4 regions of the Janthinobacterium sp. Ant5-2-1 genome follow, and region 1 is predicted to be linked to each of the others. Evidence: predicted binding sites of a transcription regulator. Region 1 holds the regulator's gene; each other region holds the start of a gene.
What was found. The regulator FNR, encoded in region 1, switches genes on or off when oxygen is low (the NO sensors DNR and NnrR bind a similar motif). The targets are predictions, from matches to a motif close to TTGATNNNNATCAA.
Positions count from the first base shown of each region.

Region 1 (7,583 bases):
TGGTCGAGCGCCTGACGGGCGGCAAGGGCGGCGGCGGCACGCGGCTGACGCAACGGGGACGCCAGCTGGTCGACAATTTCCGTATCATCGAGCGCGAACATGCCCGCTACCTGCGCCAGCTGGGCAGCCAGGCCGAAGGCATCGCCGACGATCTTTTACTCATACGGAGAATGGCCATGAAAACGACGGCACGCAATCAATTCCTGGGCAAGGTGGCCGAACTGAAACAGGGCGCCGTCAACGACGAAGTCACTCTGGAATTGCCCGGCGGCCAGCACATCGTGGCTATCGTCACGCAAGGCAGCAGCGCCAGCCTGGGCCTGGTGCCAGGCGCGGAAGCGTTTGCGCTGATCAAGGCCTCGTCCATCATCCTCGTGGCCGACAGCGAAGGCGCGCGCTTTTCCGCGCGCAACCAGCTGGCCGGCACGGTCACGCGCGTGCAGACGGGCGCCGTCAACACGGAAGTGGTGCTGGACCTGCCGCGCGGCGGCACGATTGCCGCCATCATCACCAATCAGAGCAGTACGGACCTGGGTATCGAGATTGGCAGCAGCGTGACAGCGATGTTCAAGGCGTCGAGCGTGATACTCGGTGTGCCCGCATAAGTGCGTAGGTCGGATTAGCGCTTGCGCGTAATCCGACATGATCCGCCAACAATGTTGTCGGATTACGCGGCGTGCCGCCGCTAATCCGACCTACCCTTCTAATCTTTCAGCCTGGACAACCAATCCGCCGCCGCCACCAGCGCCAGTTCCAGCTCCTGCGCCGTATGCGCCAGCAGCGCCGGCACCTCGTCCAGGCGGCCTGCGTCGATGGCTTCCTCGGTGGCGAACGCGGCGCGGATCAGGCGTTTCGTGCCCAGGGTGCCGACGGAGCCGCGCACGCTGTGCAGGATGCGCGCCACGTCGCTGTGGCGGCCCGATTGCAACGCCGTTTCGGCGTCGCGCACGGGCGTCATGCCCTTGTTCAGCGCGTCGTCGACCATGCGCCGCAGCACGCCGCGCCCCTTCGCGTCGCGTCCCATCACGCGCATCAGCGGCGCCATGGAAAACACCTCCTCATCGGCGACGCGTACCGGCTCGGCCGTCTGCACTGGCGGGCGCTTGGGCAGGTGGCGCAGGATGACTTCCATCATCTCTTCCACCACCACGGGCTTGGCGATGAAGTCGCTGATGCCGGCCGTCATGCAGCGTTCGCGCTCGGACGCCAGCACGCCGGCCGTCATGGCGATCACGGGCAGGCTCAGGCGCAATTCTGTGCGGATGATGTGAGTGGCGCTGAATCCGTCCATGACGGGCATCTGCATGTCCATCAGCACGATGTCGTAGCGCAGCGCTTCCGTGCGCAGCCGCTCCACGGCTTGCAAGCCGTCGCCCACGACGTCCAGGGTGGCGCCCATGTGTTCGAGGATGCCGCGCGCCACGGCCTGGTTCAAATGATTGTCTTCCACCAGCAGGAAATGCACGCCCGCCAGTTCCGTGCCCAGCGGCTGGTGCAGGATGCGCTGCTCGCCGCCGTCGTTCTTGGCGATCAGGGCCTGGTGCAGGGCGTCGAACAGGCTCGATCCCGTGATCGGCTTCATCAGCACGACGTCGGCTTCGGCCGCGCTGGAGATTTCCTCGAGGTGGTTGCGGGCGAAGGCGTTGACCATCACCACGATGGGCTGGCGCTGCCCGCTGGCCGCCTGGCGGATGGCCTTGGCCGTGGCCAGGCCGTCCATCACGGGCATGTGCCAGTCGGCCAGCACCACGTCGTACGGTTGCTGCTGCGCCAGGCGCTCGCGGTACAGTTCGATGGCGGCAAAGCCGGAGTCCACTTCGTCGGCCAGCCAGCCCCACGCCTCGATCAGCTTGACGATCAGTTCGCGCGTGGTGCGGTTGTCGTCGGCCACCAGCAGGCGCAGCTGGCCCAGGGCCGGCGTGCGCCGCGTTTCTGCCGGCTGCGCCAGCATCTCGAAGGGCACGCTGAACCAGAAGCGGCTGCCCTTGCCTTCGCTGCTGGCGACGGCGATTTCGCCGCCCATCATGTGGATCAGCTGCTTGCTGATGGCCAGGCCCAGGCCCGTGCCGCCGAAGCGCCGCGTGATGCTCTGGTCGCCCTGTGAAAACGCGGAAAACAGCTGCTGTTGCTGCAGTTCCGTCATGCCGATGCCCGTGTCGCGCACTTCGAAGCGCAGCCAGGCGCGGCCGCTCTCGCTCTCGGCCAGGCTGACGGCCACCACCACTTCGCCGCTCTCGGTAAATTTGATGGCGTTGCCGGCCAGGTTGACGAGGATTTGCTGCAGGCGCTGGGCGTCGCCCACGAGGCGCCGCGGCACGTCGGGCTCGACGGCGATGGCCAGTTCCAGCTCCTTTTCGCCCGCATTCATCGTCATCGTCGTGGCCAGGGTATTCATGACTTCGTCAAGGTCGAATTCGACGGGCGACAATTCCATGCGGCGCGCCTCGATCTTCGAATAGTCGAGCACGTCGTTGAGGATGCCCAGCAGCGACTGGCCCGCCACTCTGACCATGGTCAGATACTTGCGCTGTTCCGTGTCGAGCCTGGTATTGCCCAGCAAATACACCATGCCCAGCACGGCATTGAGGGGCGTGCGGATTTCATGGCTCATGTTGGCCACGAAATCGCTCTTCGCGCGGTTGGCCGCCTCGGCCCGGTCGCGCTCCTGTTCCAGCTCGGCCGCGCGCGATTCGAGTTCCTGCTGCAGGCGGTCGCGTTCGCTCATCAGGCCGTTGAACGCTTCCGTCAGTTCGCCGATCTCGTCGCGCTGCTGCACCGGCACGGGGGTGAAACGGCTGCCGCTGGTGCGCAGGGCCAGCAGGGTGTCGCGCAGGCGCACCAGTGGCGACAGCAGGCGCACGGTGACCCAGCCCAGCACGGCTGCGGCCAGCAGCGAAGCGAGGATGCTCCACAGCACCAGCCGGTACAGCACGCCATCGAACGGCTCGAAGGCGTCAGCCACGGGCAGCGAGGTGGCCAGCAGCCAGTTCACCGATTTCAGGCGCTTGAAGCTGTTGACGGCCGTGATGCCGCGGCTGTTGGTGCTGACCATGCTGCCTTCGCCATCTTCCTTCAGCAACTGGGTGGTCGTCAGGTTGGCGTTCGGCTGACGCGGCTGCAGCAAGCGGCTGGTATCGGGGTGCAGCACGTAGCGCGGCACGGCGCCGCGCGTGAGGATGAAGTAATAGCCGCTCTTGCCGATCTTTTCCGAGCGCAGGCGCCCCAGCAGGTTGTCCTTGTACAGGCGCAGCACGCCGATCACCACGCCGGCCACCTGGCCATCGGCGGCCAGCACGGGCGCCACCATCTGCACGATGGGCATGCCGCTCGATTTGCCGAGCATCGGTTCGGTGATCATGGGCTGGCGCGTGCGCAGGACGGTTTGGAAATACTCGCGTTCGGCAACGTTGATGCCGGCGCGTCCCGCCACTTCCGGCATGTCGGCCACGACGGCGCCCTGCGCGTCGAGCACCAGCACGTCGTCGAACAGCACCAGCATCGAGCGGCGCGAATAGTATTCGCGCAACTGGGCGGGCTGGGCGATCAATTCCGGCGGCTGCTGCCTGGCCGTCAGGGTGACGATCTGCAGCAGCATGCCCAGCTTGTCGTCGAGCTCGGCAGCAGTGCGGCTGATCAGGGATGACTGCTGGCTCAGCAGTACTCGCGTGAAGTCGTCGCGCATGTGCTGCACCTGGATCATGGTGACCAGCGCGATCATGGCGATCGAGGTCAGGCTGGTGGCCAGCGCGACTTTTGCTTTGATGCCGAGAGGCTTCATGATTTCCTTTTCAGTACCGGGCGGCACAGGCGGCAGATAATGCTGTCAGGAATTTTCCTATCAATACCCCAGCTTGGCAAGCGCCGCCGCGCAAATGGCCCTTCCCGCATGGGCTTTTGACGATGTTGCCATATAATTAAAGGCTGGACGTCGTTTATTCGCCGAAATTGCGGTGAAATTGGCACACGGCAACCCTTATGCAGTAAACTTGTTGTTGCATTTTCTAAAAGGTACTGACATGACTGAAGCGCTCCTCACTCCAACCTTGCCCACAGTGAACGTGGAAGCGTTGCGTGCGCGATGCTCGACCTGCAGCATGCATCAATTGTGCCTGCCGATGGGCCTCGATATGGGCGACATGGACAGGCTGGACCAGATCATCGGCCGCCGCCGCAAGGTCGTGCGCGGCGCCTCGCTGTTCCGCATCGGCGACTCGTTCCAGAACCTGTACGCGATCCGTCTGGGGCACTTCAAGACGTACCAGATCAATCCCGGTGGCGAAGAGCAGGTGACGGGTTTCCAGATGGCCGGCGAACTGCTGGGCATGGACGCCATCAGCGCCGACCGCCACCACTGTAATGCGGTGGCGCTGGAAGACAGCGAAGTGTGTGAAATCCCGTTTTCCAGCCTGGAACAATTGCTGGGCAATATGCCGACCCTGCTGCGTCATTTTCACCGCATGATGAGCCAGGAAATCACGCGCGAGCAAAGCGTGATGCTGTTGCTGGGCAATATGCAGGCGACGCAGCGCTTTGCCGCCTTCATCGTCAACCTGGCGTCGCGCTATGAAGCGCGCGGCTATTCGGGCAGCAATTTCCAGTTGCGCATGTCGCGCGAGGAAATCGGCAACTACCTGGGCCTGACCATCGAAAGCGTCAGCCGTTTATTGTCCAAATTCAAGAAGGAGGGCTGGCTGCGCGTCTCGAACCGCGAGATCGAGATCTTGCAGCCGGCCAAGTTAAAAGCCATTACGGCAGGCACGGACGTCTGTAAATAAGGCTTACAGTTCTTCGTCGGCATGCAGCGCGATGCTGCGTTGCACGGGCCAGGTCCAGATGCCGGACAGGCGCCACTCGCGCTTGTCGTTTTCCACCAGCACTTGCCAGCGGCTGCGCTCGAGCATCGGCAGCGCGACCGAGAAATTGCCGGCCGCATCGGGTTGCACCAGCAGCTTGATATCTTTTTCCGGCAAGGTCGCATGCGCCAGGTGCAGCTGCAAAGGAGCCTGATAGGCCTTGCCGAAGCTGTGCACGGAACCGGTCAGGCGCGCTGACGCCACGTCGTATGCCAGGCTCGTATCCATGGCCAGGTCGCTGGCGATCGTGTCGCGCTTCAAATCCTGGTTGATGGCCTTGCCCTGCTTGTAATAATCGCCCACCACCAGCGCGTCGGGCTGCGTAAACGCGATATAGCCCATGAAGCTGCCGACGACCACGGACAGGCCGGGACCGATCATCAGCAGCCATGGCCAGCGATGCTTGTACCACGGTGCAACGCGAGGCTGCAGTTTCAGACTGTCGGACATGGTATTTCTCCTTTTAAACGGCCAGTCCCCGTGCGGGGACCGACCTTCCTGCATTAACGCGGCACGATGAAGACCGCGCTTTCACGCACATGCAGCGACGGGTCGTCCAGCGATTGCAATTCGATCGCAATCTTGTTCGAGCCCTTTTCGCCCACGCCGTGCGGCACGCGCAGGCGGATCGGCCAGCCCAGCGTTTCCGTCGGTTGCAAGGTCACTTCTTCGCGCGTCAGCAAGGTCAGGCCCGGCAAGCCGGTAGCGCTGATCTTGAAATGCTGGCTTTGCTCGGACGTGTTCATGATCTGCAGGCGGTAGACGTTTTCGATCATGCCGTCTTCCACTTCGCGCCCCATCGAACCGCGGTCGCGGATCACGTCCATTTTCAGGGGCGTGCGCAGGGCCAGCGAGGTACATACGGCGATGATGATCAGGGCCAGGATGGAAGTGTAGATCAGGACGCGCGGACGCATGGCGCGCTGGCGTATCTGCTTCGAATTGAAGTTGTTTTCCATCGCATGGTCGGTGCTGTAGCGTATCAGGCCACGCGGCCGCTCGACCTTGTCCATCACGCTGTTGCAGGCATCGACGCAGGCGGCGCAGCCGATGCATTCATACTGCAGGCCGTTGCGGATATCGATGCCGGTCGGACACACCTGCACGCACAGGGTGCAATCGATGCAATCGCCCAGCTTGTCGTTGTTGCCGGCCTTCTTGCTCATGGCGCCGCGTGGTTCGCCGCGCTTGGCATCGTAGGTGATGATCAGGGTGTCCTGGTCGAACATGGCGCTCTGGAAGCGCGCGTAGGGGCACATGTATTTGCACACCTGCTCGCGCAGCCAGCCCGCGTTGCCGTAGGTTGCCAGGCTGTAGAACAAGACCCAGAACCATTCCCAGGGACCGAAATTCAAGGTGGTCACCGACTGCGCCAGTTCCTTGATCGGCGTGAAGTAGCCGACAAAGGTAAAGCCCGTCCACAGGGCGATGGCGCCCCACACCAGGTGCTTGGCCGTCTTCTTGAACGCCTTGCGCACGGAAGGACCCTGCTTGTCGAGGGCCATGCGCGCGCTGCGCGTGCCCTCGATGCGGCGTTCGACCCACAGGAAGATTTCCGTGTATACCGTTTGCGGGCAAGAGAAGCCGCACCACACCCGCCCGGCAATGGCCGTGACGAGGAACAACAAATACGCACAGATGATCAGCAGGGCCGCCAGGTAGATGAAATCCTGGGGCCACAGCACGACGCCGAAAATGTAGAACTTGCGCGTGGTCAAGTCGAACAGCAGGGCTTGCCTGCCGTTCCAGGTCAACCACGGCAAGCCGTAGAACGCGAGCTGGGTAAGCCATACGCATACCCATCGCCAGGTAGCGTAGCGTCCTTTGGCCTCGCGAGGGTAGATTTGCTCGCGGGCCGCATACATCTTGATGACTTGAGGTTCCATTACATCATTTCACGGGCGTCTGGGGATTCGACAGGCTCCAGACATACGCCGACAGCACGTGCACCTTGGATTCGCCGAGGAAATCGCTGAAGGCCGGCATGGTGTTGCTGCGTCCCTTGCGTACGGTTTCCATGATGGTATCGGCGCTGCCGCCGTACAGCCAGACCTTGTCCGTCAGGTTCGGTGCGCCCAGCATCTGGTTACCCTTTGCATCGGCGCCATGACAGGCCATGCAGGCGCCAAACTTGGCCTTGCCCAGCACGGACTTGACGGGATCCGACGTCGAACCGGACAGGCTCAGCACATAATGGGCCACGTTCTCGACATCCTTTTCGGAGCCCAGGGCGGCGCCCATCGGCGGCATCTGCCCATTGCGGCCGTGCAGGATGGTGGTCTTGATGATGTCGGGTTCGCCGCCATACAGCCAGTCCTTGTCCGTCAGGTTGGGGAAGCCCTTGTTGCCGCGCGCATCCGAACCGTGACATTGCGCGCAGTAGGTCAGGAACAGGCGCTGGCCGATGGCTTGCGCCTGCGGGTCGGCGGCCACCGTTTTCAAGTCCTGGCTCAGGTACTTGTTGAACAGGGGGCCGTAGTCGGCTTCCGCCTTCTTCAGCTCTTCCTCGTACTGGCCCGTCGATTTCCAGCCCAGGCTGCCGGCATAGTTGCCCAGGCCGGGATACAGGAACAGGTAGGCCAGCGCGAAGACGATGGTGATGTAGAACAGCCACATCCACCAGCGCGGCATCGGCGTATTGAGTTCCTTCAAGTCCTCGTCCCAGACGTGGCCCGTGGTGCCGTCGGCGGGGGCGCCGGCGACCACTTTCACTTTCGACTGCGAGTACAG
Region 1 is NZ_LNCE01000049.1:27,768-35,350, reverse strand. It holds gene ASN89_RS16745 (TOBE domain-containing protein) at 1-605, shown strand, start outside; gene ASN89_RS16740 (response regulator) at 704-3,778, opposite strand; gene fnr (fumarate/nitrate reduction transcriptional regulator Fnr) at 4,017-4,775, shown strand; gene ASN89_RS16730 (FixH family protein) at 4,779-5,303, opposite strand; gene ccoG (cytochrome c oxidase accessory protein CcoG) at 5,357-6,739, opposite strand; gene ccoP (cytochrome-c oxidase, cbb3-type subunit III) at 6,744-7,583, opposite strand, start outside.

Region 2 (7,583 bases), on a different contig from region 1:
TCGGCAGCAATCAGGAAATCGCACATCATGGCCAGTTCACAGCCGCCACCGAGCGCATAGCCGGCCACAGCGCCCACCACCGGTTTGCGCACGCGCAAGATATGCTCCCAGTTGCGGCTGATGTAGCCCTGGGTATAGGTATCCGGGTAGGTGTAGTCGGCCATGGCGGCGATGTCGGCGCCGGCGGCAAACGCTTTTTCGCTGCCCGTGAGGACGATGCATCCGATATTGTCGTCGGCGTCGAACTTCAGCAAGGCGTCGCCCAGCTCATTCATCATGTTCTCATTCAAGGCATTGAGCGCCTTGGGGCGGTTCAGGCGGATGACCGCCACTTTGTCCTGGATATCGATGATCAGGTCTTCGTATTGCATAGTGTCTCCTCTCGATGAACGGTGCAACGATTGTAGCGGCTAACGGCAGCGGCGCGGCAGGTGCGCTGCTATTATTGTGAGCCCGATCTTTTTTATCGAGCGGCATATTTTCTCCTACCTCTTCCAGTATTGCGCCCACTACCTGCGCGGCGACGGCAGCGCCGCCAGCGTCAATTTCCGCCGCCTGTGGTTCAGCAACGGCCTCAATTGCTTCGGCGCCCAGATCACCTCGCTGGCCTTGCCCCTGTGCGCGGTGCTCTTGCTGCACGCGACGCCGGAACAGATGGGCGCGCTGGTTGCCCTGCAGGCGCTGCCGTTCGCCCTCTTCGGCTTGCCTGTCGGCGTGCTGCTGGACCGGCGCAGCAAGCATCCGATCATGCTGTTCAGCGAAAGCATGTCCGGCCTGGCCCTGGCCAGCGTGGCCGTGGCCTACTGGTGCGGCGTGCTGTCGATGCCATGGTTATATATAGTGGGCTTCATCATCGGCACGGGCTTCGTCGTCGGTGGCGGCGCCGAACAGGTGTTTCTGACTTTCCTCGTGGGCCGCGATGGCTTGATCGATGCGCAGTCGAAATTTGCCGCCACCGAATCGGCTTCGCGCCTGATCGGTCCCGGCCTGGCCGGCGTACTCGTGCAAGTGCTGTCGGCGCCCGTCGCCATCCTGTGCACGGCCTGCGGTTATCTGATTTCCGTCTGCAATTTGCGCGCCATGAGCGTGCGCGACCCGCGTCCCGCACCGTCAAGCAAGCACGCCTTGCGCGACATCGCCGACGGCTTGCTGTTTGTCTGGCGCGAACCGCTGCTGCGCGCCCTGGCCTGGGGCGCCGGCATCTGGCACTTCCTGTTCTACGCCAGCATGGCCTTGACGGTGCTGTTCGCCACGCGCGACCTGGGCATGAGCCCGGGCGTGCTGGGCATGACGCAGATGCTGGGTGGCGCCGGCGTCTTGCTCAGCGCCTTCATCGTCAAACCGTTGACGAAGCGCTATGGCGCCGGCCGCACCATCCTGATCGGCCTGGCATCGACTTCGCTCTGCTTTGCCCTGACGCCAACGATTCCCGCCGCGCTGTTCGGCAGCGCAGCGGCCAGCGCCGTGGCGTATGCCATCTTGATGTTCTTTTTCGATTGCGGCGTGATGCTGTTCTTTATTCCCTACCTGGGCTTGCGCCAGAAAGTCACGCCCGACCCCATGCTGGGCCGCATGACGTCGACCATGCGCTTCCTGACGGTGGCGACGGCGCCGCTGGGCGCGCTGGCGGCCGGCTGGGTGGCGGAACATTTTGGCGTACGCAATGGCCTGACCTGCATCGCGGCCGGCAGTATTGTGTTGACGGTGGCCATGGTGTGGAGCACACCGCTGCGTAGCGTGCGCACCTGAAGCGATGAACGGGAATACACTGGCAAAAGATTGCCTTGGCGACACTATTCACGCCAAAGCCTGTGAGGTTTGATTTACATCAAGGTTTTAATTGATGCAAATCCATAAGCTGTCTTACATCACTTGAGGAGCACGCTATGTTTAACACCATCTTATTTCCCACCGACGGCTCGCCGTTGTCCGACAAAGCCGCCGAGACCGCCCTCGCCTTCGCCCAATTGAACAAGGCCAAGCTGGTCGCCATCAGCGTGGTGCAGCCGTTCCCGTTCTCGCCGATGGCGGACGGCGGCATCGTGCTCGACGCCAGCCTGTATGAACAGCAGATGCAGGAAGCGTCGCAGCGCGCCATCGACAAGATCGGCGCGGCGGCAAGCGCCGCCGGCGTGCCGTTTGAAGGCGTGGTCGCCGTGTCGCCAAGCCCGCACGACGAAATCGTCAATGCGGCGCAAACCTACCATTGCGACATCATCCTGATGGCTTCGCATGGCCGCAAGGGCTTGAACAAGCTGTTCGTGGGCAGCGAAACGCAAAAAGTGCTGGCGCATACCCATTTACCAGTCATGGTCCTGCGCTAAGTTACACCACGAACTGCCCGGCGACGCTTTCCCTAGCGCGCCGGCGCCTGCTTCGGCAGCAGCACCCACACGGCGCCGCTCTGCTTCATGCGGCCCGCATTCTCGGCCGCTTCGGCGCCAAAACCAAAGAAGTAATCGACACGGATAGGCCCGCGAATGGCGCCGCCCGTATCCTGCGCCATCACCAGACGCTGCATGGGAATCTCGCTATTGGCTTGCGTGGTGGCCAAAAACACGGGCGCACCTAGCGGCAAAAAGCGCGAATCGATGGCCACCGAACGCTGCGGCGTCAACGGCACGCCCAACGCGCCCTTCGGCCCCACTTTCGGATCAGGCAAGCGCTCTTCCTTGAAGAACACATAGCTGGGATTGGCGTTGAACAATTCATCCTTGCGCGTGGGGTGGCCGGCGATCCACGCCTTGATGCCCTGCGCGGACGCCTGACTCAGGGTCAGCTCGCCCTTGTCGACCAGGTAGCGGCCGATCGATTTGTAGGGATGGCCATTTTGATCCGCGTATGCCACGCGCACGGTTTCCTGCGTATCGGTCAGCTGCACGCGCCCGGATCCCTGCACTTGCAGGAAGAAGGCTTCGACTTCGTCATCCACCCATAACAATTCCTTGCCCGTGACGGACGTGGCGCGCTCGATGTCGGCGCGCGTCGCGTACGGCACCACCTTCTTGCCGACCAGCTTGCCCCGCAAGCGCATGTTCTTCAATTCCGGATACACGCCGGCCAGGTCGACGGTGACCAGGTCGTCGGGCACCTTGTACAGCGGCGTCTGGTATGGACCGCCCCGCTTGCGCGCGCCGTGCAGCAGCGGTTCGTAATAGCCCGTCACGAGGCCGGTGCTGGCGCCATCGGCCGTGATGACTTGATTGGGCACAAAGAAAGTCTCGAAAAACAGGCGGATGGCCTTGTCGCTGTCGGCATTCACCTGGCGCGCGATCGTGCACGACTCCTTCCAGTCCGGCCGTTTGACCAGCACGCCGCATGACGCCATGAACGCTGGCCAGGCGGCGCGCATGTCGTCGCGGGCCCAGCCAGGCAAGGCGGCAAACTTGGCGGGCACGAAGGTGGGGGCTGCCGCATCCGTGACATCCTTGGCGTCGGCCGGCTTGGCCGGAACCGGCTTGACGACAGTCGGGGCAATCGCCGGCGCCTTCCCAGTCGCGGCGACTGGCTCTGCCGGCGGCGTAGTACAGGCGGACAGGACAAGCGCGACGGCGCCGATTGAAACGGGTAGACTACCGCGTGTCAACAGACGGCGGGTAAATACTAAGCTGCGGGTAAATAACATAGGGGTGCGTATGTGGATCTTGATGATAGAGGCGCTGGTAGCGTTCTTCTTGCTGGCATTTATAGTCTGGTGGACCATGTATTCGGGTAAAAAACCCGCACCGCCTGCACGCAAGCAGCTCGGCGAAGAACAGGACAGCACCGAAAAACTGAAGTAAGGGGGCGCAAGCCCCCGCGTTGCATCAATGCAGGGTGCGCGGCACGGACAGCACGAACTCGGGAATCGGCGCTTCGAACTGATGGCCATCTTCGGCCACGCAGAAATACTCGCCGTGCATCGAGCCTTGCGGCGTGCCCAGCATGGTGCCGCTCGTGTATTCGAACTGCTCGCCCGGCTGCAGCAGCGGCTGGTGGCCGACGGCGCCCAGGCCGCGCACCTCTTCCACCTTGTTGTTCGCATCCGTGATGACCCAGTGGCGCGAAATCAGCTGCGCGCCAGCCGTGCCCGTGTTGACGACGCGGATCGTGTAGCTGAACACGTGCCGCCCCTGGTCCGGTGCCGATTGCTCGGGCAGGTATTGCGTCTTGACCGTTACCGTAAATTCATAAGTCGCCATCATCATTCCTATTCAGACATTGCCAGTCGTATTGTGTGTCGCGCGCGACGCATAGACCATCGCGCGATGCGTATTCTGTGTTTCATCGTGCTTCAATAAGGCATGGTAGCGGCGTCAAGCGTAAAATAGCGCATCTTCGCATTTTCTATCCTTTGGCTACTCCACCATGACTACATTCCGTATCGCTCCCAGCATCCTGTCCGCCGACTTTGCCCGCCTGGGCGAGGAAGTGCGCAACGTCGTTACCGCCGGCGCCGACATCATCCACTTCGACGTGATGGATAACCATTATGTGCCGAACCTGACCATCGGCCCGCTGGTGTGCGAAGCGATCCGCCCGCACGTGCAAGTGCCCATCGACGTGCACCTGATGGTCAAGCCTGTCGATCGCATTATCCCGGATTTCGCCAAGGCTGGCGCGAACATCATCACCTTTCATCCGGAAGCGTCGGATCACGTCGACCGTTCCTTGCAGCTGATCCGCGACAATGGCTGCAAATCGGGCCTGGTATTCAACCCGGGCACGCCGCTGCACTACCTGGAACACGTGATGGACAAGATCGACATTATCCTGATCATGTCCGTCAATCCAGGCTTCGGCGGCCAGTCCTTCATTCCGCACGCGCTGAAGAAAATCGCCGAAGCGCGCCGCATGATCGACGAATCGGGCCGTGACATCATGCTGGAAGTCGACGGCGGCATCAAGATCGACAACATCGCCGCTGCCGCTGCCGCCGGCGCCGACACCTTTGTCGCCGGTTCGGCCATCTTCGGCAAGCCCGACTACAAGGCCGTCATCGACGCCATGCGCGCCGAACTGGCAGCCGTCAAGGGCGCCTGATGCAAGCGGGCACGGTGAAAGACCACGTACTGGCCGGCGTGCGCGCCGCCATCATCGACCTCGATGGCACGATGCTCGACACCGTGCCCGATTTCCATGTCGCCATCAACGGCATGCGCGCCGAGCTGGACCTGGCGCCCATCAGCGCCGACGCCATCAAGCTGATGGTCGGCAAGGGCTCGGAAAACCTGATCCGCACCGTGCTGGCGCTCGACTTCGATGCGGCCGGCGTGGAACAGCGTTTCGAGCAGGCGATGGACGGCTACCAGCGCCACTACCTGGCCATCAATGGCCAGTTCAGCACCCTGTATCCGGACGTGGAAGCGGGGCTGGCGGCAATGAAGGCAGCGGGCTTGCGCCTCGCCTGCGTCACCAACAAGCCGATCGCCTTCGCCCTGCCGCTGCTGAAGCAGAAGAAACTCGATGGGTATTTCGAGATCGTCTACGGCGGCGATTCGCTGCCCAGGAAAAAACCGGACCCGATGCCGCTGCTGCAAGTGTGCGCGGACTTCGACCTGGCGCCCGCCAAAGTGGTGGCCATCGGCGACTCATCGAACGACGCGCAAGCGGCCCGGGCTGCGGCTTGCCCCGTATTGACGGTACCGTATGGCTACAACCACGGACACTCTATACACGATACCGATTCCGATGGTATAGTAAATACGCTGCTCGAAGCGGCAGATTTTATTAGCATGCACAACAGACCAGCATACTGACCAAACCCAACACCATATCGTGAACACGTTTCTCATCAAAAAACACAATGTCACCCAAACCGGCTCGATTGAGGCCTGGCTTTGGCGACGCTGGCAATCCTGGCAGGCCTAAGGGCCGAGCCGTGTAAGATTGCTGTCGGCTGCACGCGCGCATTTGCGTACCGTATGCAGCGGCAGGTTTTTTGATAACCCACCGCAGGGCTAGTGCATCGTGCACATGCGTACCCTGGCGGCATGGAGAGACACATGACCGAACTCGAATTCAAATCGCTGGGCCAGCAAGGCTACAACCGCATCCCCCTGATCGCGGAAGCCTTTGCCGACCTGGAAACCCCGCTCACGCTGTACCTGAAACTGGCGCAGACCCAGCAAGGCGGCAAGAATACCTTCTTGCTCGAATCCGTCGTCGGCGGCGAACGCTTCGGCCGCTATTCCTTCATCGGCTTGCCCGCCACGACCGTGTTGCGCAGCTACGGCAGCCACACGGAAATCGTCAAGAACGGCGTCGTGATCGAAGAGCACGAAGGCAATCCGCTCGACTTCATCGAACAGTACCAGTCGCGCTTCAAGGTGGCCCTGCGTCCCGGCATGCCGCGCTTCTGCGGCGGCCTGGCCGGCTACTTCGGCTACGACACTGTGCGCCACATCGAGAAAAAACTGGCCGGCGGCGCGCCGAAGGATGACCTGAACCTGCCCGACATCCAGCTGATGGTGACGGAGGAACTGGCCGTCATCGACAACCTGTCCGGCAAACTCTACCTGATCGTCTACGCCGACACGGCGCAGCCCGAGTCGTTCAGCAAAGCGCGCCAGCGCCTGAAAGACTTGCGCATGATGCTGCGCCGCGGCGTCGATGCGCCCGTCACCAGCGCTTCCGTGCGCACGGAAACCATCCGCGATTTTGCCAAGGAAGACTACCTGAAGGCCGTCGCCAAGGCGCACGAATACGTGATGGCCGGCGACTTGATGCAGGTGCAGATCGGCCAGCGCATCCGCAAACCGTATGTCGATTCGCCGCTGACCCTGTACCGCGCCCTGCGTTCGCTGAACCCGTCGCCGTATATGTACTTCTATAATTTCGGCGACATGCAGATCATCGGCGCCTCGCCCGAGATTTTGGTGCGCAACGAGAACACGGCCGACGGCGGCAAGAAGGTCACCCTGCGCCCCATCGCCGGCACGCGCCCGCGCGGCGCCACGCCGGAACGCGACGCCGAGCTGTCCGCCGAGCTGCTGGCCGATCCGAAAGAGATCGCCGAGCACGTGATGCTGATCGACCTGGCGCGCAACGACATCGGCCGTATCGCCGAAACAGGCAGCGTCCACGTCACCGACCGCATGGTCATCGAAAAATACTCGCACGTGCAGCACATCGTCTCGAACGTGGAAGGCACCTTGAAGAAAGGCTTGTCGAACCTGGACGTGCTGCGCGCGACGTTCCCGGCCGGCACCCTGACGGGCGCGCCGAAAGTGCGCGCCATGGAAGTGATCGATGAATTGGAAATCACCAAGCGCGGCATCTATGGCGGCGCCTGCGGCTACCTGTCGTTTGGCGGCGAAATGGACGTGGCGATTGCGATTCGCACGGGCGTGATCAAGGACGGCATGCTGTACGTGCAGGCCGCGGCCGGCATCGTGGCCGACTCGGTCCTCGAAATGGAATGGCAGGAAACCGAAAACAAGGCGCGGGCAGTGCTGCGCGCCGCCGAACAAGTGCAAGATGGCCTGGATGGGGAGTTTTAAGATGCTGCTGATGATCGACAACTACGACTCCTTCACCTACAACATCGTGCAGTATTTCGGTGAACTGGGCGAAGACGTGCGGGTCTACCGCAACGATGAAAT
Region 2 is NZ_LNCE01000021.1:907-8,489, forward strand. It holds gene ASN89_RS07735 (enoyl-CoA hydratase) at 1-371, opposite strand, end outside; gene ASN89_RS07740 (MFS transporter) at 448-1,749, shown strand; gene ASN89_RS07745 (universal stress protein) at 1,887-2,324, shown strand; gene ASN89_RS07750 (murein transglycosylase A) at 2,357-3,586, opposite strand; gene ASN89_RS29285 (hypothetical protein) at 3,636-3,782, shown strand; gene apaG (Co2+/Mg2+ efflux protein ApaG) at 3,807-4,181, opposite strand; gene rpe (ribulose-phosphate 3-epimerase) at 4,348-5,022, shown strand; gene ASN89_RS07765 (phosphoglycolate phosphatase) at 5,022-5,738, shown strand; gene trpE (anthranilate synthase component I) at 5,985-7,481, shown strand; gene ASN89_RS07775 (aminodeoxychorismate/anthranilate synthase component II) at 7,483-7,583, shown strand, end outside.
Region 2: the regulator FNR is predicted to act here: its motif matches at 1,819-1,832, upstream of ASN89_RS07745 (universal stress protein).

Region 3 (7,583 bases), on a different contig from region 1:
ATATATCGTGCTGCCGCAAAACATCAGCCAGGAAGTGTTTGCCTTCGGCATCCGCAAGGGCGAGACGGGCGTGAAAACAGCCGTCGACAAGGTGCTGCGGGAACTGGAAAAATCGGGCGAGGCGGAAAAGCTGTTCTTCAAATGGTATGGCCCGACGAGCAATGTGAAATTCCAGAAACGCACATTTAGGATTGAATCGGACAAGATCGACGCCTGAACCTTGCCTGACTCTTCCGCATGTTTGATCTGAACTTCTTGCTGGCAGGCGACTACCGCGACTGGCTGCTGTCCGGCCTGCTGCTTTCCCTGCAACTGATGGGCATCACCTTGCTCCTGGCCCTGCCGCTGGCGTGCGGCGTGGCCATGCTGCGCCTGGCGCCGTCGCGCCTGCTCAATGGGCTGGGCGCCGCGTATGTCGAGCTGATCCGCAACGTGCCCTTGCTGGCCCACTTCCTGTTCTGGTATTTCGGCGCGCCCGAATTGCTGCCCGACACGTGGAAGGAGCGCTTGTATGCCGGCAATATCGAAGCCGCCAGCGCCATCGCGGCCCTGACTTTGTACACGGCCGCCTACATGGCGGAAGACATCCGCAGCGGCATCCGCGCCATACCAGCCCAGCAATTCGAAGCGGGCCGGGCGCTGGGTTTCGGTTTTCTTGCCACCATGCGCCTGTGCATCGTGCCGCAGGCATTGCGTTTGGCCGCGCCGCCGCTGCTGTCGCAAACCCTGAACCTGTGGCAAAACACGAGCATCGCCACCGTCATCGGCGTGGCCGAGCTGATGTACCAGACGCAGCGCGTGGAAGCGGCCTCGTTCCGCAGCGTGGACGCGTTTGTCTTCGCCAGCGCGGCGTATCTGGCTGTTTCGCTGCTCATCGCGGGCTTGGCGGCCTTGCTGCAAAAGAAGGTGTCCTGATGCTGGAACTGCTCCACGATTATTGGCTGTATTTTCTCGTCGGCCGCTATCCCGAGGGGCCGCTGGGCGGCCTCGCATTGACGGTGCTGCTGGCCAGCCTGGCGCTGGTGCTCAGCTTGCCGTTCGGCTTGCTGCTGGGGCTGGCACGCCTCAGTCCCTGGCGGCTGTTGCGCTGGCCCGTCGCCGCGCTGATCCACGTGGTACGGGGCATCCCCTTGCTGCTCGTCATCTTCTGGGCATATTTCTTCCTGCCCAGCATTACCGGCCATGAAAGCGGACAGTTCGGCACCATGCTGGCGGCCCTCGTCATTTTCGACGGCATTTATCTGGCGGAAATCGTGCGGGCCGGCGTGCAAGCCGTGCCCAAGGGGCAGGTGGAGGCGGCCCGTTCCCTGGGCTTGACTTATCTGGACAGCCTGCGCCAGGTCGTGCTGCCGCAGGCGCTGCGCCACATGCTGCCTTCGCTGGTCAACCAGTTCGTCTCGACCATCAAGGAAACGTCGCTGGGAACCATCATCGGCCTGGCTGAAGTGTCGTTCATCGCTACGCAAGTCAATGGCCTGGTGCTGACGAAACCCGTGCAAGTGTATTTCCTGCTGGGCATGACGTATTTTGTTTTATGTTTCAGCCTGTCGCGCGCCGCCTTCTGGCTCGAGCGGCGCCAGGCGCGTCTCTTGAAAGCGGCAGCATGATCAACTTTGACAACGTCAATAAATACTATGGCGATTATCACGCCTTGAATGGCATCAACGAGCATGTGGCCAAGGGCGAGGTGCTGGTCGTGTGCGGGCCGTCCGGCTCCGGCAAGTCGACCCTGATCCGCACCATCAACCGCCTCGAAGCGATTGCTTCGGGCCGCATCACGGTGGCGGGCCAGGACATATACGCGCCGGGACTGGACGTGAATGCCTTCCGCTCGCACATCGGTTTTGTGTTCCAGCAGTTCAACCTGTTCCCGCATTTGTCCGTGCTGGACAATTGCACGCTGGCGCCGCAGCGCCTGCGCGGCCTGACCCGGCGCGAGGCGGAAGAGCGGGCGCTGGCCTTGCTGGAACGGGTGGGCCTCGCGCACAAGGCGCGCGCCATGCCGGCGGCCCTGTCGGGCGGCCAGCAGCAGCGCGTGGCCATCGCCCGCGCGCTGGCCATGCAGCCGCCGCTGATGCTGTTCGACGAACCGACCAGCGCCTTGGACCCGGAAATGGTGGGCGAGGTGCTGCAAGTGATGCGCGACCTGGCGCAGGGCGGCATGACGATGGTGTGCGTAACGCATGAGATGGGCTTTGCGCGCGACGTGGCGGACCGGGTCTGGTTCATGGACCACGGGCAAGTGCTGGAACGGGCCACGCCCGGGGATTTCTTTGTGCGGCCGCAACATGCGCGCGCACAACAATTCCTGTCCGATATCCGCAGCCCGTTCGGCGCGGCCGCATGATTGGCGGCTGTGTGCGCAAGCGAACGGTATTTCGCCGGCGGCAAGCGCACGCTAGCCAGGCAAGCGGCGCACGGTGCGCCAGCAGCCGACCAGGAGGGCCGTACCATGTCACGCATCATCGCAGGTCATTTTCAGTTGCAGGAACAGATAGACGCCGCGCGCGCGGCCCTGAACCAGGCGGGCTTTCCCGATAGCCGCATCAGTTCCTTCTTTGTCAACCAGCCGGGTCAGCACGACTTGCATGCGCTCGGCGGCGACCGCGACATGTCGCCGGGCGCGAAAGAGACGCCGGAGGGCGTCGCCGAAGGCGTGGCCGTCGGGGCTGCCGTGGGTGCGGGCATCGGCGCGGCCACCACCCTGGCGACAGGGCCGCTGGGCCCGGTGGTGGGAGCGCTGGTGGGCGCCCACGTGGGTTCGCTCTACAGTTTCAACAAGATGAAGGATGCGGGCGAGTCCGAAGAAAATGGCGAGGGGAATGGCGAAAACCGCCGCCAGCCCCGTCATCCGGGCATGCTGATCGCCGTCGCGCTGGGCGGTCCCGACGAGCGCGAACGGGCGCTCGAGGCGCTGCACCGGCTGGGCGCCGAGCATATCGAGGAAGCGGAAGGCACGATCGCCAATGGCGACTGGCATGATTTCGACCCGCTCAGCATACCCGTGCTGGTGGCGTGAACCGGCGCACCAGCCGTGGAATATGCATAAATTCCGCGCTGCATGAAATTTAGGTATGATCCTTGTTAGTATTCGTAATTATTGGTAAACAATGCCGACAGGGATAGTTTCCGCGCGCCCCAAGTGACACTGGACCAAGGTGACTGCCTGTAGTACTTGCCTCGCATGCTAACGAGTATGAATAGGAGGTCGCGTCATGACACAGGCATGGTTCATTCTGACACGGGCCGATGGGCGCGACATCTGCGCGCCCTCGCCGGCACAGCTGGCCGATGCGCTGGCCGAGGTCTACCGTGGTGGCGCGCCGGACGGCAGCCCGGCCGCCGTCCTGTTGCGCTTCGGCTACGATGATGGCTTGATGTATCAGGTCGAGGTCGCTAGCGGAGGCGAAGTCACTTTCGAGGAATGGTCGGACCGCGATTGCGAAATCGCCCTGGCCACGCCGCGCCACATGTCGGCCCTGCCGCAGGACGACGCCCTGCAGCTGTGGCAGTGGCTGGCGCAGCGCCAGGTGGCGAAGATCCGCAGCCAGCCCTGGCAGGGCGGCTAGCCTGCCCCTTTGAATAATCCCTAGTGCGCCATCAGCACGGGGATCGTCATGCTTTGCAGAATCGTGCGCGTGACGCCACCGAGGATGGTTTCGCGCAGGCGCGAATGGCCATACGCTCCCATCACCAGCAAGTCGGCCGACAGGTCGGCAGCCTGCGACAGCAGCGCTTCGCCGATATCGCCGCGCCGCACGCCACCGCCATCGAGCAAATGCAGCCGCGCTTCCACGCCGTGGCGCGCCAGGTATTGCGTCAGTTCCGCGCCCGGCTGTTCGCCGTGCTCGGCGGCATGCACCTGGGCGTCAAAGATGGCCACGTGGACTTGCCCGGCGCGCTGCAGCAGGGGCAGGGCGGCGCTCACGGCACGGCTCGCTTCCTTGCTGGCATTCCAGGAAATGAGCACATTGCGGGCGGCTGCCGGCGGCGCCAGCAGGGGCAGCGGCGGCGCATACGGCACGATCAGCACGGGACGGCCCGAATGCAGCAGCACATAGGCGGGAAAGTCGCGCATCACGGACGGCGATTTATCCTTGGCATTGTATTGGCTGATCACGACCAGGTCCGCGTAGCGGGCCAGCAGGCTGATGCCGCCCGCCGCCTCGTCGTCGAGCACGCGCTGTTCGAACGAAGCGACGCCGGCCGCGCGCACTTGCGCTTCAAAACCGTCGAGGGCGCGCGTGGCCCGGTCGCGCAGGAAATTCAGATGCAAGCTCAGGTTCGGGTCCGCATCGAGGTCGGGCTGGTTCTGGTACAGCAGGCGCGACACGCCCGTCAGCGCCACGCCCGTCAGGTGGCCGCCGCAAGCCTGGGCGATGCTGGCCGCCGCTTCGATGCGGGCGGCGCGCCCGGCGCTGTCGTCGATGTGGAGCAATACGGTCTTGTATGTCATGGCCTGTCCTCTCGCTGTGCAGTAGCGGCCATTCTGGCACAGTCCGGGGTGCCGGCCGCGCACGACTGCATCAGACTGAGCACTTGATCTGGCGCAAGGCTGGCTATAAAAACTGCTCCTACACTTGATGCCACGCAGAACAACCATAACAAGCGGGGAGAGACAGTCATGAAGGAGCAAAAAGTAGCGCTGGTCACGGGCGGCATGGGCGGCCTGGGGACGGCCTTGTGCCGCCGCCTGCATGGGGCGGGCTTTGCCGTTGTGGCCGCGCATACGCCGGGCAATGCGCGGGTGGCAAGCTGGCTCGACGAGCAGCAGGCGCAGCAGTATTATTTTCATCCGCTGTCCCTCGACGTGACGGATTTCACTGCCTGCAGCGAGGCCGTGTCCAGCGTGCTGGCGCAGTTCGGCCGCATCGACGTGCTGGTCAACAACGCCGGCATCACGCGCGACCAGAGCATGCGCAAGATGGAATTGCCGCATTGGTCCGAGGTCATGCGTACCAATCTCGACAGCCTGTTCAACATGAGCAAGCAGGTGCTCGAACCGATGCTCGAACATAAATGGGGCCGCATCATCAATATCTCGTCCGTCAATGGCCAGAAGGGCGCGTTTGGCCAGTGCAACTACGCGGCCGCCAAGGCGGGCGTGCATGGCTTCAGCAAGGCGCTGGCGCTGGAAGTGGCGCGACACGGCATCACCGTCAACACGGTCTCGCCCGGCTACCTGCGTACGCAGATGGTGACGGCCGTGCCGGCCGATATCATGGAAACGAAGATCCTGCCGCAAATTCCCCTGGGCCGCCTGGGCGAGCCGGACGAGGTGGCGGCCCTGGTCGCTTACCTGGCGTCGGACGAGGCCGCGTTTGTCACGGGCGCGAACATCGCCATCAATGGCGGACAGCACATGAGTTAAGCAAGCGTACAGCTTGCACAGAGGCAATGGCAGTAGAGGAGACCCGTCCACCCAGTCGGCGCACAGACGTTGGCGGCGGACGTCAGGCAATGGCAGTCACGCTGTAATACAGGGGCAGGGCAGCGATGCCTTGCCCTTTGTTGTTGCGCCGCCGTCATGGTGCTCAGCGTGTTAGTCAGCGCTGGCTTTTTTCCAGCCGCGTCTGGCAATCGATGCACAGCCGTGCTTCGGGGCGGGCGTTCAGGCGCGACAGGCCGATGGCTTCGCCGCAGTTGTCGCACAGGCCGTAGCTGCCATCGGCAAACCTGGCCAGCGCGTGCTTGATGATGGCCAGCTGCGCCAGGTTGTGCTCGGCCGCTTCGCTGACGAGGGCGTTCAAGGTGCGCACGCTGGCATTGTCGGCCGGCGAGGCTTCGACTTCATTGAGCAGCGAGGCGCGCGCGTCCGCTTCGGCCGCTTCGTTCTCGATCTGTTCCAGCAACGCCAGCTTGCGTTGCTCCAGCACGCCTTGCAGGCGCTGCAGCTGGTCTTGCGGCAATCCATTCATGGCCATCACCCGGTAGAGGTTACTTCCATCATGGTAGTCCAAGATTGGCGGCTCTGCTTGCGCTACCACCCGCGCCGCGTTTGACGCGGCGCAGGCTGGCAGCGGCCGTTCTATGCTGGCTCTTTCAGGCAGTTGACCATCCAGGCGACGCCGAACTGGTCTTTCAGCATGCCGAAGCGCTTGGCCCAGAACGTTTCTTCCATGGGCATCTGGATGGCGCCGTCACGCGCCAGTGCGGCGAAGACCCGCTCCGCCTCTTCCGGTGTATCGACGGTCAGGCAGACCGAGCAGCCGCTCATGCCCTTGGCGCCATCCTCGGTGCAGCCGCCGTCCGAGCCCATCAGCATGGTGGGACCCAGCTGCACGGAGCCGTGCATGATCTTGTCATACCAGTCTTCCTTGACTTGCTCCTGCCCCGGCGTGCCCCGAAATGGCATCAGGCACAAGTCGGTGCCATGCAGGTGCTGGCGGTAGTATTCGAGCGCTTGCGCGCAGTTTCCATTGAATTGCAAATACGGTTCGATACGCATCTTGGTCTCCTCTGGTCATCGCCCCGCAGGCACGATTGCCAGGCGGGGAGGTCCCAGTATAGGCGCTCGCCGGCCGATTTCAATCACTCCGGCGCCATCTCTTGCAGCCGCTCACGCACCTTGCCCAGGGTGCTGAGGATGCGTTCGGGATTGCCTGCAAGCACGGCGCTGCCCAGGTGCAACAAGCTCGTCGCCAGGCTGATCCAGTGTCGCACGTCGTCGTTGCGGGCGATGCGCAGGCGCACCGTGTCGAGCAGGCCGCTGAGCTGGCGCTGCGCCGTTTCCAGGCCCGCCACCGTGTGTCCGGCCGCATCGGCATACAGCTGGTTGGCTTGCTGGCGCAAGGCCACTTCCAGGGCGAAGACGGCTTGCGCCTGGCTGTGGCTGATGCCGTCGGCGCCCTGGCTGGCGCGCTTGCGGATGGCGCGCATGACGGCGCCGTGCAGGGTGACGGCCGCCTGCGACAGGCTGTCGGCCAGTTGCTCGACGCGCATGGCGCTGCTGAGGGCCGCTTCGCGGCGTTCGCTGTTGTTGCTCCTGCCTACCGATCCGTCCATCTTGCCTCCGTGGTGGTGAGGGTGGCGGCGAGCCGGGCGTGTTCGCGCCCCAGTGCCGCCAGTTGCCGGCGCGCCAGGGTATGGCGCAAGCCAGCCAGGCGGTATTCCTCGGTTTTGCTTTGCTGCATGTTTTTCGCCAGCACGGCCAGCAGGCGCTGCTGCGGCGTGTCCGCATACGCGATTTCCACGTCGAGCAAGCCCAGCACCATGTCGCGCTCGTTGTCGCCGCTTTTGTCGTACAGCGCCAGCAAGCTGTCGAGCGCGGCCAGCAGGGCTTGCAGCGGCGCGTCGCCATCGTGCAGCACTTGTGCCAGGTGTGTCTGCTGGCTGGCCTCGCCGCTCAGGCGCGACAGTTGTTGCAGCAGCAAAGTGTAGGCGCTCACATGGCGGTCGTCGATGCCGCTGCCCGGCCAGGCGCGGAGGGCGGCGCCGGCGCCGGCCAGTTCCGGCCGCACGTCGTACGCGTCGGCATCGGCCAGCCGGCCCAGAGCCTGCAGGTACAGGCGCACGGCCTGCGCCAGGCGCGCGGCGTCCGCCTGCGCGGCGCGGCGCTGCGCATCGAGCAGGCGTTCGCGCGC
Region 3 is NZ_LNCE01000033.1:64,569-72,151, reverse strand. It holds gene ASN89_RS11940 (transporter substrate-binding domain-containing protein) at 1-217, shown strand, start outside; gene ASN89_RS11935 (amino acid ABC transporter permease) at 238-915, shown strand; gene ASN89_RS11930 (amino acid ABC transporter permease) at 915-1,607, shown strand; gene ASN89_RS11925 (amino acid ABC transporter ATP-binding protein) at 1,604-2,347, shown strand; gene ASN89_RS11920 (glycine zipper domain-containing protein) at 2,453-3,019, shown strand; gene ASN89_RS11915 (hypothetical protein) at 3,216-3,569, shown strand; gene ASN89_RS11910 (universal stress protein) at 3,590-4,456, opposite strand; gene phbB (acetoacetyl-CoA reductase) at 4,625-5,371, shown strand; gene ASN89_RS11900 (TraR/DksA family transcriptional regulator) at 5,547-5,918, opposite strand; gene ASN89_RS11895 (VOC family protein) at 6,029-6,448, opposite strand; gene ASN89_RS11890 (hypothetical protein) at 6,532-7,005, opposite strand; gene ASN89_RS11885 (hypothetical protein) at 6,990-7,583, opposite strand, start outside.
Region 3: the regulator FNR is predicted to act here: its motif matches at 4,540-4,553, upstream of ASN89_RS11910 (universal stress protein).

Region 4 (7,583 bases), on a different contig from region 1:
GCATGTACGTGCACCCGGACAGCCGCGGCCTGGGCCTGGCCAAGCGCCTGCTGGCCCTGCTGGAAGAACAGGCGCTGGCGCGCGGCTGCCGCTTGCTGACGTTAGAGACGGGCATCCACCAGCCCGAAGCCATCGCCCTGTACGCGCGCCATGGCTACCAGCGGCGCGGACCGTACGGCGACTATCCCGACGATCCGTTCAGTGTCTTCATGGAAAAACCGCTGCAGGTGGCGGCATGAACGCGCCAGCCGACAGCCTGCTCGACATGCGTACTCGCCTGCGCGCCTTTGCCGCTGAACGCGACTGGGACCAGTTCCACACGCCGAAAAACCTGGCCATGGCCCTGTCCGTGGAAGTGGCGGAACTGGTCGAGCACTACCAGTGGCTGCCCACGGGCGCGGATGCCGAACTGGACGAAGCCAAGCGCACGGGCATCCGCCATGAACTGGCCGACGTGCTGATGTATCTGGTGCGCCTGGCCGACAAGAGCGGCGTCGACCTGCACGCGGCCGTGCTGGAAAAGATGGAACTGAACGCGCAGAAATACCCGGCGCAGCAGGTGCGCGGCGATGCGCGCAAATACAGCGAGTACTGAGCGAATACTGAGACAGCCACCCGTGCGTGGCTGATGCGCAAAAAAGCGTAGCATCAAGCCATGCGTACCTATCACCCTCTCCTGCTGGCGTTGCTGCTCCATGGCCCTGCGACCCTGGCGCAAACCGCGCCCGTGCCGCAAGTCAAAGTGGACGCCACGCGCGACCCCGTCGATAAATCCTACCGCAAGATGCTGCAGGGCGTGGACCGCTTCGAGCGCGACCATGCGCTGGCGCCGCAGGCGGTGCTGCGCTTTCGCTTGCTGCCGCGCCAGCCCGGCGTGGACATGACGGGCGTGCGGCTGCGCATCGCCGGCGACACCGTCAGCATCCCCCTGCCATTGGCCGAGGACAACAGCTTTGCCCCCGTGCGCAATGCGCAAGCGGCGCGCGAAGACGCCGTGCTGATCGCCAACCGCAAGGCCACCACCATGAGCTGGCGCGCGCAAGTGATCACGCCCGGCTTGCCGCCCGGCACGCGGCGCCTGGGCGACTTGCGCCTGGAATGCCGCGCCGGCATGGATTCCGGCCTGATCTCGAACGACCCGCAAATCATCGCCTGGCTGTCCAGCATGCTCTACAGCACCGACAAGGTCTGTTCCGAACCGGACGGCAATTATCTGTTCTTCACGGACCGCCCCCTGTTCGGCGTGACTCTCGTGCATGGCGAGCGCAGGGTTTCGCTACCGCTCAAGATGCTGTATGCGGGCGGCGAGCAGACCCCTGCCTCGCTGCCGTATTGTGATTGCCAGGTCTTGCTCGACCGCACGTATTACGCGCCCCTGTGGGATAGCAGCTGGCCCGACGATACCCTGCTGGAATTTAACTATATGGACGAGGTGGCGCCATGAAGTGGCTCGCTGTCTTCGCGCTGGCGCTGCTGGCCGCCTGCTCCGGCACGCGCGCCTTGCAGGCAAGCAAGAACGTGCCTTACGCAACCCTGGAGCAGACGGTGCAGGTCGGCAGCAGCACGCGCGAACAGGTACGCGCCGCGCTGGGAGAGAGCACGTCCATCCGCTTCGACAGCGGCAATGAAGTGTGGATGTACACCTACCCGGCCGCCTCGGGCGCGCAGGGGGAATATGTCATCTTGTTTGGCGGGGATGGGGTGGTGAAGAAGGTGCGCAGCGGAGAGGTGTACCGGGTACCGAAGTAAATCCCGCCAACGGTGCGCTGGCGGGATAATTGTCTTAGCGTGCCTTCAGCAAGGCCCGTGACGCCACGCCCGCCCCCACGCTGCGGCCCACGCCGGCCGTCTTGCGCTTGGGCGAGGCCTTCAGTTTGAAGATGCCGATCGACTGGGCCACGCTGTCGGTGCGCTGCGCCAGGCTGGTGGCGGCGGCAGCCGCCTGCTCCACCAGCGCCGCATTCTGCTGCGTGATGCCATCCATGTGGATGACGGCCTGGTTGACTTGCCCGATGCCCTGATTCTGTTCGCGCGTGGTCGAGGAAATCTCGTCCATCACTTCCGTCACGCGGGCTACCGAGGCGATCACTTCCGTCATGGTGGCGCCCGCATTGCTGGTCAGCACGCTGCCCGCATTCACGGTGGCGATCGAATGGTCGATCAGGTTTTTCACCTCTTTCGCGGCCGTCGCCGAGCGCTGCGCCAGGCTGCGCACTTCGCCCGCCACGACGGCAAAACCACGGCCGTGTTCGCCCGCGCGCGCCGCTTCCACGGCCGCGTTCAAGGCGAGGATATTCGTCTGGAAGGCGATGCCATCGATGAGGCCGATGATGTCGAGAATCTTGCGCGACGAGGTGCTGATCTCGTCCATCGTGGTGACCACTTCGCTGACGATGGTGCCGCCCTTGGCCGCGACGGTGGACGCCTGCGCCGCCAGCTTATTGGCCGTGTCCACGTGGTCGGCGCTGTTTTGCACGGTCGACGTCAGCTCTTCCATGCTGGCCGCCGTCTGTTCGAGGCTGGAGGCCTGCGATTCCGTGCGGCTGGACAAGTCCATATTCCCCGTGGCGATTTCCGCCGTGGTGATGCGGATATCCTCGAAGTTGGCGCGCACGTCGCCAATGATGCTGTGCAGGTTGATGTTGGTCTGGCGCAAGGCCGCCATCAATTGGCCCATGTCATCGTCGCGCACCTTGTCGATGACGCCCGTCAAGTCGCCGCCAGCCATCTTGCGCGCCACCGTGATGGCCTCGCCCAGCGGTGCGACGAGGGAATTGTGCAGGTGGGCCCAGAAATACAGCATCAGCGCCACGGCGGCGGCGGCAGCGCCGCTGAGCCAGCTGCGCGTGGCCGTGCTCGTGTCGCCGTCGATATTCCACACGGCGCAGCCGAGGATGGCCAGCACGACGCCAAAGACGATGCAATGCAGGGCCAGGTCTTGCGACAGGGTCAGCTTGCGCCACTCGGCCAGCTTGGCGGCCCAGCCCTGGCGCACGACGCGGCCATTGCGGATCGCCAGCTTGGCGCTATTGCCGTCTTTAAAACTTTTATACAGGGCTGCCGCTTCGTTGATCTGCTCGCGCGTAGGCTTGGTGCGCACGGACATATAGCCGATCGGGCGGCCGTTTTCGATGACGGGCGTGATATTGGCGAAGACCCAATAAAAATCGCCATTCTTGCAGCGGTTCTTGACCATGCCGGTCCATGGCATGCCGGTCTTGATGGTATCCCACAGGTCGGCAAACGCTTCGGCCGGCATATCGGGATGACGCAGGATATTCTGTGGCGCACCCAGCAGTTCCATTTCTGAAAAACCGCTGACTTCAATGAAATACTGATTGGCGTAATTGATATTTCCTTGTAAATCCGTCGTGGAAACAATCGTCATGCCTTCATTTAATACGTATTCATTTTGCGTGATAGGCGTATTGACCCGCATCTTCGCTCCTCTATTTTTTTCAACTAGCATAACAAAAACATAAAAACAATATACCACATCAAGCACCCATGATATATCGCCCGGGCGACAGTGATACTGGTCAAATAATTTAATAAAAGCCAATTCATTTATGTTTTATAATTTACTTTGATTCAACTTGATTGATTTTATTGAATGTAAAATTCAAATTGCGCGCAGATACAATAATTAATAAAAAATTATGCATTGACGCAGCAGCCAATAAATACGGCGTATGCGCCGATAAAAAGACGCAGATGAACTGGCGCAATGGCCGGCACGTGGCGACGCCTGCCGCCAACAATAACGCGGCAACAATATTCATTTCTTGAGGGAAAATAAAAACTGGCGCGAATGCGCCAGTGGGGGATGTGTCTCCAATCCGCGACACAGGCGCCGGGGAGGCGCCCGTGCAGGGATTGCTTACTTAAATGTTTTGCGCGGCGACTTCGGACGCGGTGGCGCAGGCTTGCGCTCCGTCGTGCCGTCATCAAGGCTGATGCGCAGTTTCTGGCCCGAGACCACGACCGATTTCAGGTGGTCGAGGATTTCCGGCGGCATGCCTTCCGGCAGGTCCAGCACGCTGTAGTTGTCAAAGATATCGATGCGGCCGATATGCTTGGCTTCCAGGTTCGCTTCGTTGGCGATAGCGCCGACGATGTTACTTGGCGTCACGGCGTGCTCGCGGCCCACTTCGATGCGGTAAGCCGTCACGCCTGGGCGTGGACGTTCCTTCTTCGGCGCGCGCGGCGCAGGGGCTGCGTCGCCCGCATCCGCTGGCGCATCCTTGAACGCTGGCGCGGACTTGGCGGCGAACGGCTTGCGCGGCGCGGCTGGCGGCGCCAGGTCCGGCGCGTCGCCGTCGCGGCTGATGCGCAGCTGCTGGCCCGCGACCCACACGGTTTTCAGCTGGTCCAGCAATTCTTTCGGCATGCTGTCCGGCAAGTCCAGGACGCTGTAGTCGTCATAGATTTCGATGCGGCCGATGTTTTTCGAATCGATGCCCGCTTCGTTGGCGATGGCGCCGACGATATTGCCTGGTTTCACGCCATGCTGATGACCGACTTCGATGCGGAAGGTCTGCATGCCGGCATCGGCTGGACGTTGGATGCGTTCTTTTTTCGGGAAGGCCGGGCGCTCGCCACGGTCGCTGCGCTCGTTACGGTCGAAGCGGTCGCCCCGTTCCGGACGGTCGTTGCGCTCGAAGCGGTCTTGACGCACAGGACGGTCGTCTTGCCACGTGGCTTGCTCGCGCGCCTTGTTCTTGTCCAGCAGCAGCGGCGTATTGCCACGCGCCATCTTCGCCAGGGCGGCGGCGATTTCGATGGCGGGAATGTTTTGTTCGCGTTCGAAATCTTCGATCAGCGACTGGAACTGTTCCAGTTCGCCCAAGGCGAGGGTTTCGCTGATCTGTTCCTTGAACTTGGCGATACGTACGTCGTTGACGGCCTGGATCGTCGGCAGTTCCAGCATGCCGATCGGCTGGCGGGTCGAACGTTCGATGGCTTTCAATAAGTTCTTTTCACGCGGGGTGATGAACAGGATCGCTTCGCCGCTGCGGCCGGCGCGGCCCGTGCGGCCGATGCGGTGGGTATAGCTTTCCGGATCGTGCGGCACGTCGTAGTTGACGACGTGGCTGATGCGCTCGACGTCCAGGCCGCGGGCGGCCACGTCGGTTGCCACGAGGATGTCGATCTTGCCGTCTTTCAACTGCTGGATCGTGCGCTCGCGCTGGGCTTGCTGGATGTCGCCATTGATGGCGGCAGCCGAGAAGCCACGGGCTTGCAGCTTGCCGGCCAGCTCTTCCGTGCCCAGCTTGGTGCGGGCGAAGATGATCATGCCGTCAAACGCTTCCGCTTCCAGGATGCGGGTCAGCGCGTCGAGCTTGTGCATGCCCGACACCAGCCAGTAGCGCTGGCGGATGTTGTCGGCCGTGCCCGTCTTGGCGGCAACCGTCACTTCGGCCGGGTTCACCAGGTAGGTCGTGGCGATGCGCTTGATGACGGAAGGCATGGTCGCCGAGAACAGGGCCGTTTGATGGCCTTCCGGGGTTTCTTTCAAGATACGTTCGACGTCGTCGATAAAGCCCATGCGCAGCATTTCATCGGCTTCGTCAAGCACCAGGGTTTTCAGCTTGGACAGGTCGAGCGAACCCTTGTCCAGGTGATCGATCACGCGGCCTGGGGTGCCGACGATGACGTGCACGCCGCGGCGCAGGGCCGACAGCTGCGGGCCGTAGCTTTGGCCGCCGTAGATCGGCAGCACGTGGAAGCCGGGGATGTGGGCGGCGTACACCTGGAACGCTTCGGCGACCTGGATGGCCAGTTCGCGCGTCGGTGCCAGGACCAGGGCTTGGGGTGAGCTTTGTTTCAGATCGATGCGCGACAGGATCGGCAAGGCGAAGGCGGCGGTTTTACCCGTGCCCGTTTGCGCCTGGCCCAGCACGTCGCGGTTCGCGAGCAATAATGGAATCGTGGCCGCCTGGATAGGCGACGGTGTTTCGTAACCGACATCCTTGAGCGCGCGAATCAGCGGCTCGCTCAGGTTAAGGTCGGAAAATAAGGAAATTGGTGTATCAGACATGAAATCACTCACAAGTTCGCTCGAATCGCCCAATGCGAAAGAGTGTATCCGCTAGTTTACTCTTTACTGGACCTTACCGGGTGGAACGGGGCGGCAGAACGCCATTTTTTGCAGTCTAAAACGCAGAAAAATCGGCGATCCGCACGCAATTGGTGCAAAAACCAAGCAATATTATTTGTTTTGCAATAGATTCGGCTACTTTACAGATGCGCTTCGATATTGCTGGCCGCATCGACCGAGTGGCGCAAAAATTCCAGCAAGTCCTCGTTCAGTCTGTCCTTGTGTGTCGTCGCCAGGCCGTGCGGCGCGCCCGCGTACACGAGCAGCTTGCTGCCGATGATGAGCTCGGCAGTGCGCCGCGCCGAGGCGGCAATCGGCACGATCTGGTCGTCGTCGCCATGGATCACCAGGGTCGGCACGTCGAACTTGGCCAGGTCCGCCGTAAAATCCGTCTCGGAAAATTGCTTGATGCACAGGTAGGATGCCGGCATGCCCGCCTGCATGCCTTGCCGCCAGAAACTGTCGCGCACGCCCTGCGAGGGCTTCGCATCGGGCCGGTTGTAGCCATAGAAGGCCTCGCTCAAATCCTGGAAAAACTGGCTGCGGTCGGCCTGCACGCCGGCGCGGATGGCGTCAAATGTGGATAGCGGCAAGCCCAGCGGGTTTTCCGTGGTTTGCAGCATCAGCGGCGGCACGGCGCCCACCAGCACGGCGCCGGCCAGGCGTTCCGTGCCGTGGCGGCCGATATAGCGCGCCACTTCGCCGCCGCCCGTCGAGTGGCCGACAAGCGTCGCGCCCGTCAAGTCCAGTGCGGCGATCAGGGCGGCCAGGTCGTCGGCATAGGTATCCATGTCGTTGCCGTCGAACGGCTGGCTGGAGCGGCCATGGCCGCGCCGGTCGTGCGCGATGACGCGGTAGCCGCGCGAGGCCAGATAAAACATCTGGTCTTCCCAGGCGTCGGACGACAATGGCCAGCCGTGGCTGAAGACGACGGGCGGGCCGCTGCCCCAGTCCTTGTAGTGGATCAATGTGCCGTCGGCGGTACGCAGGGTATTACTCGATTGCAAGTTCGTGGCAGTCATGGAACGCTCCTTGTCGGTGGACCAGCAGCCATTGTGGCCGCAATCGGCTTGCACGCGCCGCGCGCTACGCCAGGGCATTGCGGTAGAGTAAGATTGTCGCTGCTTTGCTTTCCCGTATTCACTTTTGGAGTTGTCATGCGCTTTCCCATCGCCCTCGCCGCCAGCCTGTTCAGCACGGCCGCCCTCGCCCAACCGCTTGTTGCCGAAGCGCCCCTGCGCGCCCACCTGTCCTTCCTGGCCGACGACTTACTGGAAGGACGCGGCACGGGCCAGCGCGGCGGCGACCTGGCCGTGCGCTACCTGGAAACGCAGGCGGCCGTGGCCGGCCTGCAACCGTTGAAGGATGGCAGCTATCGTCAGGCGCTGACCATCGTCGGCAGCAAGGCCTTGCCATCGAGCAAAGTCACGTTCAGCGCGGGCGGCAAGACCTTGTCGCCCGCCTTCGGCAAGGACATCGTCTT
Region 4 is NZ_LNCE01000021.1:62,810-70,392, forward strand. It holds gene ASN89_RS08025 (GNAT family N-acetyltransferase) at 1-239, shown strand, start outside; gene ASN89_RS08030 (nucleotide pyrophosphohydrolase) at 236-595, shown strand; gene ASN89_RS08035 (hypothetical protein) at 656-1,444, shown strand; gene bamE (outer membrane protein assembly factor BamE domain-containing protein) at 1,441-1,749, shown strand; gene ASN89_RS08045 (PAS domain-containing methyl-accepting chemotaxis protein) at 1,784-3,439, opposite strand; gene ASN89_RS08050 (DEAD/DEAH box helicase) at 3,881-6,040, opposite strand; gene ASN89_RS08055 (alpha/beta fold hydrolase) at 6,241-7,122, opposite strand; gene ASN89_RS08060 (M28 family peptidase) at 7,258-7,583, shown strand, end outside.
Region 4: the regulator FNR is predicted to act here: its motif matches at 3,530-3,543, upstream of ASN89_RS08045 (PAS domain-containing methyl-accepting chemotaxis protein).